Regions from separate parts of the Sulfitobacter sp. GN1-4 genome, predicted to be linked through region 2. Evidence: riboswitches for the same ligand, from Rfam matches in the RefSeq annotation. Region 2 holds a riboswitch; the other holds the start of a gene.
The links. Region 2 has a riboswitch for cobalamin ahead of ACZ1HM_RS02040 (DUF1636 family protein). Riboswitches for the same ligand answer to the same signal wherever they lie in the genome.
Positions count from the first base shown of each region.

Region 1: another riboswitch for cobalamin. It lies ahead of ACZ1HM_RS05940 (DUF1636 family protein); the one in region 2 lies ahead of ACZ1HM_RS02040 (DUF1636 family protein).

Region 1 is NZ_JBVFUQ010000003.1:1,102,962-1,110,463, forward strand. It holds gene comE (sulfopyruvate decarboxylase subunit beta) at 1-449, shown strand, start outside; gene ACZ1HM_RS05915 (alpha-hydroxy acid oxidase) at 449-1,555, shown strand; gene ACZ1HM_RS05920 (sulfotransferase domain-containing protein) at 1,630-2,502, shown strand; gene ACZ1HM_RS05925 (FecCD family ABC transporter permease) at 2,521-3,519, opposite strand; gene ACZ1HM_RS05930 (ABC transporter substrate-binding protein) at 3,536-4,483, opposite strand; gene ACZ1HM_RS05935 (ABC transporter ATP-binding protein) at 4,500-5,252, opposite strand; gene ACZ1HM_RS05940 (DUF1636 family protein) at 5,282-5,500, opposite strand; cobalamin riboswitch at 5,739-5,942, opposite strand; gene ACZ1HM_RS05945 (TetR/AcrR family transcriptional regulator) at 6,054-6,599, shown strand; gene ACZ1HM_RS05950 (sterol desaturase family protein) at 6,596-7,444, shown strand.
Region 2 is NZ_JBVFUQ010000003.1:288,628-296,129, forward strand. It holds gene pncA (bifunctional nicotinamidase/pyrazinamidase) at 1-77, shown strand, start outside; gene pncB (nicotinate phosphoribosyltransferase) at 200-1,492, shown strand; gene ACZ1HM_RS02035 (DMT family transporter) at 1,672-2,496, opposite strand; cobalamin riboswitch at 2,649-2,874, shown strand; gene ACZ1HM_RS02040 (DUF1636 family protein) at 3,035-3,409, shown strand; gene cobW (cobalamin biosynthesis protein CobW) at 3,406-4,440, shown strand; gene cobN (cobaltochelatase subunit CobN) at 4,443-7,502, shown strand, end outside.

The DNA.
Region 1 (7,502 bases), 810 kb from region 2:
AGCCCAGCAACTTCTACATGCTTGGCACCATGGGATTGGCATCCTCCATCGGTTTGGGCTTGGCCTTGGCACAAGACAAGACCGTGATCTCCATTGACGGGGACGGCTCTGTGCTGACCAACCTGGGCACGCTGCCCACCATTGGGAACAATTGCCCTGACAACTATATCCTGATGATCATCGACAACGGATCTTACGGCTCCACCGGTGATCAGCCGACCTATACAGGTCGCAAGACCGATCTGGCGGGCATGGCGCGCGCGGCGGGGTGCGACAACGTTGTTGAGGTTCAGGACGTCGACACAGGCAAAGCGCTGCAAGAGGCGATCGATGGCCGCAAAGGCACAGTGATGATCGTCAAATGCGACAGTGGCAACGCCAAGATGCCTGTCATCACGATGGATCCCGTTGTGATCAAAGACCGGTTCATGAAAGCGGTTGCAGGCTAATGAACCAGGCCGCCGCGCAGATCTTCTCATCTGAGGACGCGCGGCGGCTGGCAAGGCGGCGTTTGCCTTGGATGATCTTCGACTACATTGATGGCACCGCCGGGCAGGGCGCAGGCGCTGTGCGCAACCGTGCCGCTCTGGATGCGGTTACGCTCCGCCCGCGCATTCTCAAAGACGTCTCCGACCGGTCACTGGCCACCACGATCTTCGGCGCGCCTGCCGGGCGGCCCTTTGGCATTGCCCCGATGGGAATGTGCAACCTGTCGGGCCCCGGCGCGGATCTGATGCTGGCGCGATTGGCGGCCAAACATCAGGTGCCGCACGGGGTCAGCACAGTGGCCTCAACCCCGATGGAAAAGATTTTGGAGGTGGCCCAGGGCCATGCATGGTTCCAGATCTATTTTTCAGGCGACGGGGTCGGATCGTTCAAATTGGTTCAGCGGGCCTGGGATGCGGGTTACCGCACGCTGGTGCTGACCGTTGATGTGCCCGAAGTGGGCCGCAGACCACGTGAGCTGCGCCATGGCTTCAAGATGCCGTTTAGAATCGGGCCGCGTCAGTTTATTGATTTCGCCCTACATCCGCGTTGGTCGCTCACGTCGCTGGCCGCAGGCAAACCTCAGATGGCGAATTTTGAGATGCCAGGCTACGCCTTTGACCGGACAGAAAGCCGGGCAAACGTGACCTGGGACACGCTGGCCCGCCTCAGAGAGGCGTGGCAGGGCAAGTTGGTGGTCAAGGGCGTTTTGGACGCCACAGATGCACAACGCCTGAAAGATGCTGGCGTTGATGCCATTCAGGTCTCAAGCCACGGATCGCGGCAACTGGAAAGCGCGCCACCGCCAATCACGGCCTTGGCAGATATACGCCAACGCGTCGGGCCTGCGTTCCCACTCTTTTATGATAGCGGCCTGCGCTCAGGCGAGGATGCCTTGAAAGCGCTGAGCCTGGGTGCCAACTTCACGTTCTTTGGGCGCGTTTTGCAATTTGCGATTGCTGCGGGCGGTGAAGCGGGGCTGGCGCAACTGTGGGATGTGCTCTCAGAAGAGATGGATACGGCCTTAGCACAGATCGGGATGACGTCACCTGAGTTTGCCCAACCCTAGCTTGATTTCCTTAACGCTTGCCTTCTGCGCCGCGTCCGCTTTTGCTGATCACGCCGCTGCAGGAGGTTTGATGCATGAAAGATCGCAAGCTCTATCTGGGTCCACTCACCGATAACCGCCGCTGGGACCGGGTGAAGATCCGGCCAGATGATGTGATGGTTGTCACGCCGCCCAAATGCGGCACGACGTGGATGCAGACCATCGTGGCCCTGCTGCTGTCCGGTGATCCGGAGGTGGAAACAGAGTTGACGGTGAAAATGCCTTGGGTCGACATCCGTCTGCGTGAGGTTGATGGGGTGGCCGCGCATTTGGCGCAGATGACCCACCGCCGATCAATGAAAAGTCATACTCCGATGGACGGGTTGCCGCTGCACGAGGAAGCCCACTACATCTGCGTGTTTCGCCATCCGCTGGATGCGCATTTCTCTTTCCGCAACCACGCCCAGAACATCCCCATGCCCTGGTTCGCGCATTGGTATCCAGAAGAGGACGACACCAGGGTCGCGTTTCGGCGGTTTCTGGATGGTGGGGCAGAGGGGTTTGATATGGATCTGATGCCGCTGGCGCATATCATCCGGCACTTTCACGCCGCCAAGGCTTTGGCAGATCGGCCAAACGTAACGCTGTTTCACTATGCCGATATGATGCGCGATCTGGCCGGGACCTTTCGCAAGCTGGATGCGCTTTTGGACACTGACGTGCGCGCGGACGTGTTGGAGGAACTGATCAGCGTGGCCAGTTTCGAGCATATGAAAAGCAATGCATCAAGGTACGCCCCCGGCGGCGGGCAAGGGTTTTTCAAATCAGACAGTGGTTTCTTTCAAAGCGGGGGCACCGGGAAATGGCAGGGCCAACTGACCGATGATGAGCTTGCGGCCTATTATGCAGCGATGGACAGCTATCTTGCGCCCGCAGATCGGGCTTGGCTTGAGCATGGCGCGGGCTAGGCTGCGGTGGATCCAAGTCTATTTGCGTGCGTTGGCTGTTTTATAGAGCAACAGGAACACGAAAACCGATCCGATAGAGGTGGTCACAATGCCGACCGGCAGTTCTTGTGGGGCCAGCAAAAGCCTGCTGGCAATATCAGACCCGGTCAAAAGGGCGGCCCCCACCAGCGCTGCTGTCGGGATAAGATGACGGTGAAGCGGTCCGGCGATGCCCCGTGCGATATGGGGGACCATCAGGCCGACAAACCCAATCACCCCAGCCACTGACACGAACACAGCCGTCGCAAGGGCCGCAGTAAAGAACATCGCAAACCGTAGACGCTGCACCGGCACGCCAAGGGTTGAGGCGGTCAGATCTCCGGTTAAAAGCGCGTCAAGCCACCGGCTGCGGTAAAGCGCATAAGCCAGGATCAGCAGCAGACCCGCTGAGACCAGCGGCATCATTTCCCACCGGGCCAGGCCCAGCCCGCCCAACATCCAGAAAATCACCGAATGTGCGGCACGGCTGTCGCCTGCAAAGATCAGATAATTGGTGATGGCGGCAAAAAGGAACGACACCGCCAGGCCTGCCAGGATCAGTTTTTCTGGTGCGCTGGTGCGCAGGCTGTGCACCAGGCCAAGCACAATGCCAGAGGCGATCAAACCGCCGCTAAAGGCCGCGATAGGCAGGGTCCAGAAGCCCAGGATGTCACCCGTAACCGTGATGACAAACACCGCCCCCGCTGCGGCGCCTGAGGATAGGCCAAACAAAAAGGGATCCGCCAAATCGTTGCGCGTGGTGGTTTGCAAAACCACCCCAACAACGCCAAGCCCGGCGCCAATCAGTGCTGCAAAAAGCGCGCGTGGCAAGCGCAGATCATAGACAATGCGGTGCAGCGGCGACATCTCAGCGTCCGAGAACCCGGACCCGATCAAGACCGCCTCAATCACATCCCCGGCAGGGATAGAGGTTGTGCCATAGGCCGTCGACAAAAGCACAAGGGCGGCCAAGACCGCCGCCCCTGCGATTTGTATCAAGGCCAATCGCCCCATATCAGTTCAAGCTGGGGTGCATCGCCCCCGCCATCTTTGAGATGGCTTCGATATTGGCAGGCCCAGGTGTCAGCTCTTCATAGCGCAGCCCGATCCAGCGTTCGTTTTTGACCGCGTCGGTTTGGGACATGACCGGATGTTCTTGGAGAAACTTGAACGTATCTGCCGCGCCGTTGCCGGTTTGATAGTCCAGAAGCACCAGGAATTCCGGGTTGGCTGCGGCGACTGTTTCCCAGGATGTGCGGCCCCAGCTGGTGTCCATGTCATGGGTGACGTTCATGCCGCCCGCCGCGGCAATCATCGCATCTGGAATGGCGAATTTACCGGCAGTGAACGGGGCATCCGCCGGGCCATCCAGCAAAAACACACGTGGCTTTTCCAATTCGGCGGTCTGGGCCTCAATCGCGCTCAGCTGCTCTTTCCAACCGCTGACCAGCGCTTGCGCCTTGTCTTCGACATGCATCACCTGACCCAGACGCAGCACGTCATTAAACAGCAGATCCATGCTGGCCTCGGGGCGGTCTTTGTCGAGGTGCACACAGCTTTCCGTCAAGATCATCGTTTTGATGCCAAAGGGGGCCAGCGTGTCTGGTGTCACGTCACCACCGGGCTTCATGCCGTAATACCAGCCCGCAAAAAAGAGATCCGGGTCAGCAGCAACCAGGTTTTCCACGGTGGGGTATTTCGGCGCAAGCTCAGGGATGTCGCCGCGCAGGGTGTCAAATTCGGGGCTGGTCTTGTACCAACCGGTGATGCCCGTCAGGCCCACGATCTTGTCCTGAAGTCCCAAGGCAAAAGCCATATCCGTCATGTTCATATCATGAACGACCAGCCGTTCAGGCTGGCTTTCAAAGACCAAAGGCTCTCCGCAATTGTCGACGGTGACTTCGTGTGCGGCGGCACTGCTTGCCACAGCGGCAGCCATGACCGCCAGCCAGATGGGTTTCATTTGATTTCACTCCTTATCATGTGAAGGCAGGGTTACGCCGGATGTCGAGTGCGGGGACAATCCGGCCTTGATGCTCGAAGCTGAGGTATTCAACTGCGAATGTGTCGCGCACAGTCTGAGAGGTGAGCACGTCAGCGACTTTGCCAAACCCCGTCAGCGCCCCTGACTTGATCAGGGCGACGTGGGTCGCAAATTCGGGAATCAGCACGAGGTCATGCACGATCATGACAACCGTGATCTCCAGATCAGAGACAAGCGACAGCATGCGGCCCTTGGCGTCGGGATCCAGATGGTTTGTTGGCTCGTCCAGGAATAACAGCTTGGGATTTTGCGCCAAGGCCCGCGCGATATGCGCACGCTGGCGTTCACCGCCAGACAGCACCGCCATGCGTTGATGGGCCAGGTGGGTCAGGCTTGTCCGGTCCAGGATGCGCGCCAGCTCAGCCTCATGCGCCGCAGCTGAGCGATCAGCGTAGATGGGGATCTGACCGAGTGAAACATAGTCCCGCAGCGTCAGCCGCCCGTCTGGTTGTTCTTGTTGGCCCACAACCGAAATCATACGGGCGCGTTCGACCGCAGACATCTGTCGCAAGCTGCGCCCATCGACAAATACGTCACCCAAGGTCAGTGCCGTTGCACCGCACAACAGGTTCAGCAGCGTCGATTTTCCCGCCCCATTTGGACCAGCGATGGCAAGGATCGCGCCCTCTTCCAGCTCAAAGGACGTATCATGCAGCAAGGCATCACCGTTCTGCGCGCTGTATGCCACTTCCCTCACACTCAGAAAACTAGGGGCTGTCATCCGGGCACCTCCCGGTCCAGCGCGGGCAGCCGCGACAGGGTTTTGTCAAACAGGGCGGCGGGGCGATCCGTGGCGTTTGTCCAGCCGTCATTGCTGCTTTGGTATTGCCGGGCAAAGGTGATCAGCGCGTCGATATCACCTTGCGTTGTGATATCCCCAAAAGGTATTGCGCTTTGCCTCTGCCTTGAAAGCCAACGGTTGCGGGTCGGTCGCATCCGGCCATGCAAGGGACGGCGCGAATGGCAAACCCGTCGGGCAAAGCCCGCTTGAGGGCTTTACGCATAGAACGGGTGGCGTCGCCGTTTTGGCAGCGCGAACAAATCAGCAGAAAGTGATCAGCTTTGCCTTCCATCATCCGCTCCGCTTGTTGCCAAGGGCGGATAGAAGGAACCTGTTGTGTTAACACGTCTGAAACGCGCCATCAAAGCCTCCTTCCAGGACACCCCGCCCTGGGTTGGTTACGTTGCGACGGCAGGTCTCCTGACTTGCGGGTCGATGCGCAGCCATCCTTCCCAGCCCTCGGGCCAGTGGTCTATGGCATTGCTCTCCGCTCACAGTTGCGGGGGCAGTTGCGGATTTGGTGCCAAATGGCGACCTCACCGCATTCCCTTTTCATCACCCAGCTGAACTGAGCGAACCATCACCCTAGCGATGGCTGAGATTCAGATGCCGGTCAATACACAATTCGAAACCAGCCACCCGTTCAGGGGAGGACGCAGCAGTCATTGGAGGCTTGAAGTGTCGAGCAATGAGACATAGATGTCTCATATGAGACAAAATAATTCCACACGATCTGCGATCATAGACGCAGCTTTCCTTGTGCTTAACGAAGACCCTGCCGCATCCCTCGCGGATGTTGCCGCGCGTGCGGGGGTGGGGCGGGCTACACTTCATCGCCACTTCAGCTCCCGGCAGGATCTGATCCTGGCGCTGGCCAAGGCCGCCATGGATGAACTTGATAGGGCCGTCGCAGACGCCACCGCTGAGGCGGCTTCCCACACCGAAGGGCTGCGCCTGACGTTGCAGGCTGTCATCCCACTGGCCACCCGCCAGTGGTTTCTGGCGCATGAGGATTTTGATGCGGCCCCTGATCTGACAGCCAGATATGAGGCCGACCAGCAAGAGCTGTACGAGGCCATCGAAGCGGCCCGCGCCGAAGGCGGGTTTGCCGCCGATTTGCCAACCAGGTGGATCGTGGAAGTCTATGAAAACCTGATCTACGCCGGCTGGAGCATGGTCCGCGCAGAAGAAGCCACAACCCGTCAGGCCGCTGATATGGCCTGGCGCACTTTCATCAAAGGAGTGTCCGCATGACTGTTGATGTGCTCAACGATCTTGCCACGCGCATCGACGATGCGTTTTTTATCATCGGTGCTGCGATCTTGGTGATCGAACTGCTTGAGGCCTGGTTCAAAGGCACCCTAAAGCGCCGCAAGCTGATGGAGATGGTGGCCAGCGCCTCAACCCAGATCCCAAGCATCGCGTTTGAGGTGCTGGTGATGACGGGTGCCTATGCGGTCTATTATGTCTTGGCCGAAACCGTTGTGACCTGGTCGATCCCGATCACCTGGTGGAGCGTTGTTTTGGCGCTGCTGATCGCGGATTTCGTCTATTACTGGGAACACCGCATCGCCCATGAGGTCCGCATCTTGTGGACGCAACACGCCGTCCATCATTCATCGCGGGATTATAACATCGTAACGGCCGTCCGGTTTGGCCCCTTTGAAGGGGTCTGGGCGATGATCATCCATATTCCCATGGTCTTGATGGGGTTTGCGCCCGAAATGGTGTTCTTTGGTCAGATTGTTGTGCTGGCCTATCAAACCTGGCTGCACACCGAAACGATTGGCAAACTGGGCCCGTTGGAGGCGGTGCTGAATACACCCTCGCATCACCGGGTGCATCACGGGGCAGATGATAAATACCTGGACAAAAACTATGCCGGTATCCTGATCATCTGGGACCGTATGTTCGGGTCATTTCAGGTCGAAGAAGAAACGCCGCGTTACGGGTTAAAGCGTGATTTTGACAGTCAAAACCCCATCCACGTCTGGTTCTCTGAACTGCCGCAACTGTGGCGCGACCTGAAAGGCGCGAAAGGATTTCGCGAAGCCATGATGCGCCTTTTCGCGCGGCCAGGATGGGAGCCGGATAAATAGGCCTAGGCACGGAATGGCGCAGGCAGATTGATTTGAGCGTCGGCTTTGTAAATCGGGG
Region 2 (7,502 bases):
GCCGCGCGATTGACCTCGATGGGTCATTGGCTGCGGCGAAAGAAGGCATGGCAGCGGCAGGCGTCACCTTCACCTAACGCACGTCGGAAAATACGCATTTTCCGCCTCGCATGCTTCAAAGCATGCGCCCCCTGCCCGCAAGTGCTTGTTCCAGCCCCAAACTTGGGTCAAAAAGACATGCCCACAGGAGGACCATACCATGGTCGACATCGCCACCCGCGTCTGGAACCACAAATGGAAGATCGACCCCATCGTGCGGTCGCTCATCGACACGGATTTCTACAAACTCCTGATGTGTCAGTCGATCTTTCGCAACAAACCGGACACTACAGTCACCTTCTCGCTGATCAACCGCTCCAAACATGTGCCGCTGGCTGATCTTATCGATGAAGGTGAGCTGCGCGAACAACTCGATCACATCCGCTCACTCTCGCTCAGCAGGGGCGAATCCACCTGGCTGCGCGGCAACACCTTCTACGGCAAACGCCAGATGTTCCGCTCCGATTTCATGGAATGGTTTGAGGGCCTCAAACTTCCGCCCTACCACCTGGAGCGCAAAGGCGATCAGTACGAGCTTACCTTTGAGGGCAAATGGCACGAGGTCATGCTGTGGGAAATCCCCGCCCTCGCTGTGCTGATGGAACTGCGCGGCCGGTCTGTCCTGAACCGTATGGGCAAGTTTGAACTGCAAGTGCTTTATGCCCGCGCCATGACCCGTGTGTGGGAAAAGATCGAAGCGCTGCGCGACATCCCCAATCTGTCGATCGCGGATTTTGGCACCCGGCGGCGGCACTCCTACCTCTGGCAGGATTGGTGCGTCCAGGCCATGTCCGAAGGGCTGGGGGCCAATTTCACCGGCACCTCCAACTGCAAAATCGCCATGAGCCGTGAGGTCGAGGCCATCGGCACCAACGCCCATGAGTTGCCCATGGTCTATGCCGCGCTGGCGCAAGACGACGCAGCTCTGGCGCAAGCCCCCTATGATGTGCTCTCAGACTGGCACGAAGAACACGATGGCAACCTGCGCATCATTCTGCCCGATACCTACGGCACGCAAGGGTTCCTGGATAACGCACCGGACTGGCTCGCCGGTTGGACCGGCATCCGCATCGACAGCGGTGATCCCGCCACCGCCGCCAACATCGCGCTCAACTGGTGGCGCGACCGGGGCGAGGATCCGACCCAAAAGCGCGTCATCTTCAGCGATGGCCTCGACGTCGATAAAATCCGCGCCCTGCACGCCCAGTTTGCGGATAAGGTCAACGTCTCTTTCGGCTGGGGCACGCTGCTTACCAATGACTTCCGCCATCTGGTGCCGGATGACGCGCTGTCCCCCTTCTCTCTGGTCTGCAAGGCGGTTGAGGCCAATGGCCGCCCCACAGTCAAACTGTCAGACAACCCCAACAAGGCCATGGGCCCGACCTCAGAGATTGACCGCTACAAACGCGTCTTCGGCGTGGGCGCCCAACGCGCCGAAGCCGTGGTGGTCTAGCCCAACCGCACCACCACCCTCACACCCCGACGCCCGGCCTGAACCAAAGCGCACCCCCGCGCTTCATCTTTCCAATACAACTTACTTCCACCCTCACCACCCCCGCACCGGTGGCGTGGGCCCTCACACCCGCTTCATCCGTCGTTCCCGCCAGATGATCACCAGCCCTCCTGCAATGATCAAAAGCGCGCCGGGAAAAAGCTCGGCCCAAGGGGCCTCTCCGAAAAAAGCCAGCCCAGAGCAAAGGCAATCGGGATGCCAAAATAGCTGAACGGGGCCAAATCGCTCTGATCGGCCATGCGGTAGGCTGAAATCAGCAACAACACCGCACAACCCCCAAAGCAGCCCATCGCGGCAATCCACCCCAGATCGCTCCAGGCGCGTAGCGGGGAAAAGCCGTCCACGGCATAGGCCAGCACAAAGGCCCCAATACAAGCGATGCCCGAGGAATAGAGGTTGATCAGCGCCGTGGGCACCGCGTCATCCATCATCCGTGCCGTCACCCCCACCAGCGCATAACAAAACGCCGCCGTCAGCGGCAACAAAGCAGCGGCCGAAAACGTATCGCGCCCGGGCCCCATCACCAGCACCACGCCCACAAAGCCGATCAGCACCGCCCCCCAACGCACCGCTCCCACACGCTCGCCCAGCAGCGGCACAGCCAGCGCCACCAGGAAAAGCGCGTTGGCATAGGTGATGGTTGAGGCTGTCGCAAAACTCATCAGACCCAAAGACATGTAGAAAGTCAGCTGCGCCACCGTCAGGATCAACCCCCGCGATATCGCCAGCCGCCATTGGCGCACCTGCACCTGTCGCCCGTTGCGGTGCCATTCCGCTGACCCCCACAGCACCAAACCGGCAGGCACCAACCCCACAAGGTTGCGATAAGCTGACAGTTCCGCCGCCGAATAGGCGACCGATAGGTGTTTGATAATCAGCGCCATTGCGTCAAACAGGCAGATCGCCAGCAGGGAATAGAGGATCGCGAGGGTGGTGCGGGACATGGGGCTTTAGGCCTTGTGCAAAAGGCAGATTCGCCCAACGTACAGCCCAACCCGACGCATCGCCCGCACTTTATCGTGACTTTTCTGCGCAAAGTGCCCGTTTTGCCTGCGTAACATGTCGTAAATCCGCCTTGTGGTGCAGCAGCCAAAATGCGACATTCTGCCCGTTTGGTGTCCTGCTGTGTTGGCCTGTCCGACAGGGACCTAAGAGGGAATTCAGTAAAGGCAAATTTGCCCCAAGCTGAAGCCGCCCCCGCGACTGTATGCGGTGAGCCTACCCCATCTAGCCACTTGTCCTTGGCAATGCCCCGGGACAGGGAAGGCGGGAATAGGCCATGACCCGTAAGCCAGGAGACCTGCCAAACGCAGTGAAACAGAAATACCGTCGGGTGTGACGGTTAGGAGTACGATATGAAAACACTCTCGCGGATCGGCGTTTCTTTGCGCTGTTGTCTGGCGTTTGGGTGCATCTAAGCGCCTTTGACCGGTGCCACTGCATCGGTTTTCCTCCTCCCAGCAACAGCAAATGGATCTTTCCATGACAGCCACCCTTTACGTCTGCCTGACCTGCCGCGCAGGCCAAGACATCCCCGAAGGCGATGACCGCCCCGGCACCCTGCTGCACCAGGCCATCACGGCCCAGGACGCGCCAGAGGATGTGCAAATCCTCGGCGTCAAATGCCTTTCCGCCTGCTCGCAAGGCCCCGCTGTCGCACTCTCTGAGCCGGGCAAGTGGAGCTATGTCTATGGCCGGATGGAGCTCAGCGACGCGCCAGATATCCTCGCCGGTGCGGCCGCCTATGCTGCCACGCCAGATGGCCTGGTGCCCTGGCGCGAACGCCCCGAACAATTCCGCAAGCGCAGCCTTGCGCGCATCCCCCCTTTCACTCTGCCGCAGGAGGCCGCCGAATGAACGACCTGTCCAAAATCCCCGTCACCGTGATCACCGGTTTTCTGGGCTCTGGTAAAACCACCCTTATCCGCCATCTGATGACAAACGCGGGCGGACGCAAACTTGCTGTGCTCGTCAATGAATTTGGCACTGTCGGCGTGGACGGTGAGATCTTGAAATCCTGCGCGATTGAAGACTGCCCAGAGGAAAACATTGTGGAGCTGGCCAACGGCTGCATCTGCTGCACCGTGGCTGATGATTTTATCCCCACGATTGAGGCATTGATGGAACTGCCGACCAAGCCTGATCACATCCTGATCGAAACCTCAGGCCTGGCGCTGCCGAAACCTTTGCTCAAGGCCTTTGACTGGCCCGCCATCCGCTCCAAGATCACTGTGGACGGTGTGATCGCCCTGGCCGATGCCGAAGCGGTGGCCGATGGCCGCTTTGCCGCTGATGAACATGCGGTGCAGGAACAGCGTCTGGCGGATGAAAGCCTGGATCACGAAACGCCCCTGGCTGAGGTCTTTGAGGATCAAATCTCTTGCGCGGACATCATCCTGATGTCCAAAGCCGATCTGGCCGGTGATGCCGGTCTGGGCAAGGCCCGCCAGATCATCGAAGAGGAAAGCCCCCGCAAGGTGCCGATCCTGTCGATGAGCGAAGGCATCATTGACCCCAACGTGGTCCTGGGCCTGAACGCCAAGGCCGAAGACGATCTTGCCGCGCGCCCGTCGCACCACGATGGCCACCACGATCATGAACATGACGACTTTGAAACCATCGTCGTGCCTATGCCCGAAATGGATGATCCCGCCACCCTGGTGGCCGCCATCGAAAAGCTGGCCAAGGAACAGCACATCCTGCGGGTCAAAGGCTATGTCGCCATCACCGGCAAACCCATGCGCTTGCTGGTCCAGGCTGTGGGGGCCCGTGTGCGCCATCAATACGACCGCCCCTGGGGCGCAGATGCACGCCAAGGCCATCTGGTGGTGATTGCAGAGCATGATCACATCAACCCAGGTGCCATCCGCGCGGTTCTGGGCGCGTAGCCATGCACGTCGTCTTTCGCGACAGCCACGGGTTAGAGGATACCGAAACCCCCTATGATCCCGGGCAAACGCCCGCGGATCTGGTGGTGCTTTCGTTCTCCGACAGTGACCTGGGCGCTTTCGCGAAAGGCTGGCATCGGGGCGGCGGGCCCGAGGGCAAGCTGCCCACCTTGCGCCTGTGCAACCTCACCGCGCTGCGCCACCCGGCCAGCGTGGACAACTACGTCGAACAAACGCTGACCGGGGCCAAGGGCATCCTGATCCGCCTCATCGGCGGTGAAAACTATTGGCCCTACGGCATCATGCAGGTGCAGGATTTCGCCCGGCGGCATGACATCGCCCTGGCCGTCCTGCCCGCAGACGGGCGCGAAGACCCGGCATTGGACGCGCATTCCACGCTGCCTGTCTCAACCCTGCGCCGCCTGTCACACCTGTGCGATACCGGCGGCGCGGTTGCCGCGCAGGCGGCTCTGGCACAGCTTGCGCTGGCCGCTGGTTTCTACGCCGGGCCGGTGACCGGAACCAAAACCGTGCCCACCGCAGGCTATTACGCCCCGGACGCAGGCATCGTCACCCGCTGCCCCTTTGATCACACCGCCCCCGAAGGTGCACCGCTGATCGCGGTCACCTTCTACCGCAGCTACCTCACCGCCGCTGATACCGCCCCCATCGACGCGCTCATGCGCGAGATTGCCGCGCGGGGGTTCACGCCGCTTGGCCTCTTCGTGCCCTCGCTGAAATCTGAACCCGCCCGGGCGTTCCCGGCGCAGACCTTTGCCGCGCATCCGCCTGCCGCGATCATCAACGCCACCGCCTTTTCGGGCCGTGGGGGCGATAACACCTCGCCCCTTGATGCCCCGGGTGCGCCTGTCTTTCAGGTGGCCCTCTCCACCGCGCGCAAGAAAGACTGGGCCGAAAGCGAACGTGGCCTGTCGCCCGCCGATCTGGCCATGCATGTGGTGCTGCCAGAGGTGGATGGCCGCCTCTTCACCGGCGTCGTCAGCTTCAAGGCCCCCGAAAAACAAGATCCGCACCTCCAGTTCTCCCGCTTTTCCCACCGCGCCAATGCCGACCGGATCACGGCGGTGGTGGACCGCGTCGCAGGCTGGCTGCGTCTGGCCCAGACCGAAACGGCAAAGCGCAAGCTGGCCCTTGTCCTGTCCACCTATCCGGGTCGCGAGGATCAGATCGCCCATGCCGTGGGCCTGGATGCGCTGGCCTCGACCGAGGATATGCTGCTGAGCCTCGCACAGGCAGGCTACAGCACCACACCGCAGATCGGCTTTGGCAAGAGCCTGCCGCAAAGTACCATCGCCTGGTCCCTGGCTGAGTATGAGACAGCGCTGCAAACCTTGCCCGAGGCGCTGCGCCAAGACCTGCACACCGCCTGGGGTGATCCCACCACTGACCCGCTTTTTGCCAACGGCGCGTTCCACTTTCCGGCGCAATCCTGCGGCAACGCGCTGGTGGCCTTGCAGCCGGAACGCGGGGCCATCGCCCAACGCGATACCGATTACCACGACCTCGCGCGCGTGCCACGCCATTCCTACGTGGCCTTCTATCTGTGGCTCCGCGCACAGGGCATGCACGCGCTGGTACACATCGGCGCCCATGGCACGCTTGAATGGCTGCCGGGCAAGGCGGTTGCCCTTTCGGACACCTGCTGGCCAGAGGCGCTAACCGGCGATCTGCCGGTGATCTATCCGTTTATCGTGAATGACCCCGGCGAAGCCGCCCAGGCCAAACGCCGCATTGGCGCGCTGACGCTGGGCCACTTGCCGCCGCCGATGAAGGACAGTGCAACGCCCGACGCGCTGTTGCATCTGGAACGGCTGCTGGATGAATACTCCACCGCCGACGGGCTGGACCCCGCGCGCCGCGACCGGCTGGTCGACACCATCCGCGCCGAGGCACAGGCCGCAGGCGTGGAGGAGGATCTGGGCCTCACCCCCGACGCCTGCATGGCAGAGGCGATCACCCGCATTGACCGCTTTGTCTGCGACATCAAAGAAAGCCAATATGGCGACGGGTTGCATATCTTTGGTGCGGGGCAGGGCGAAACCGACGGTCTTTTGAACGCGCTCGCTGGCAAACGGATTGAGGCAGGCCCCTCCGGCTCCCCCTACCGGGGCCGGTCCGATGTGCTGCCCACCGGGCGGAACCTTTTTGCCGTGGACCCGCGCAGCGTGCCGACCCGTGCGGCCCACGCCCAAGGCGTCAAAATCGCTGAAGAACTGATCCGCCGCCATCTGCAAGACGAAGGTGACTACCCACGCGGCTTGGTGGTGGACCTCTGGGGGTCCGCCACCATGCGCACGGCGGGCGAGGAGGTTGCCATGGCCCTGCATCTGGCGGGGCTGGCACCCAAATGGGACGACGGCTCCGAACGGGTCAGCGGGTTTGAGATTTTGCCGCTGACGCTGCTCAATCGCCCACGCATCGACGTGACCTTGCGTATCTCGGGCCTTTTCCGTGATGTCTTTCCCGGCCTCAGCCAGCTTTTTGAGGCCGGCGCCCCGGCCCTGGCCGAGCGGGAAGAAGCGCCTGACATGAACCCCTACTGTGTCAAAACCCCGCGTGTCTTTGGCCCCAAGCCGGGGCTTTACGGCATGAACATGGAAGCGGCGATGCTGGATTACTCCGCCGAAGGGCGCGCGGCGGCGGGTGAGGCCTGGCTCAGCGCGTCGGAATGGGCCATCGACGCAGCAGGCGAGGCGACCCAGAACCGCGCCGCCCTTGAGGCGCGGCTCAGCCAGGCGGACAGCTTCGCCCATATCCAGGACCTGACAGAAAGCGACGTGCTTCTGGCCTCAGATTACGCCAGCCACGAAGGCGGCTTCGCGGCGGCAATGGCGCATCTGGGGGCGGCCAAGCCCAGCATGTATCACGTGGACACCACCAAGCTTGGCACGCCCCGCGCCCGCACCATGGCCGAGGAGATCGCCCGCGTGGTCCGCGCCCGCGCGGCCAACCCTGACTGGGCCAGCGGCATGATGCGCCATGCGTTCCGCGGTGCGGCTGAGATTGCCGCCACGCTCGACAACCTTGCCGCCTTTGCGCAC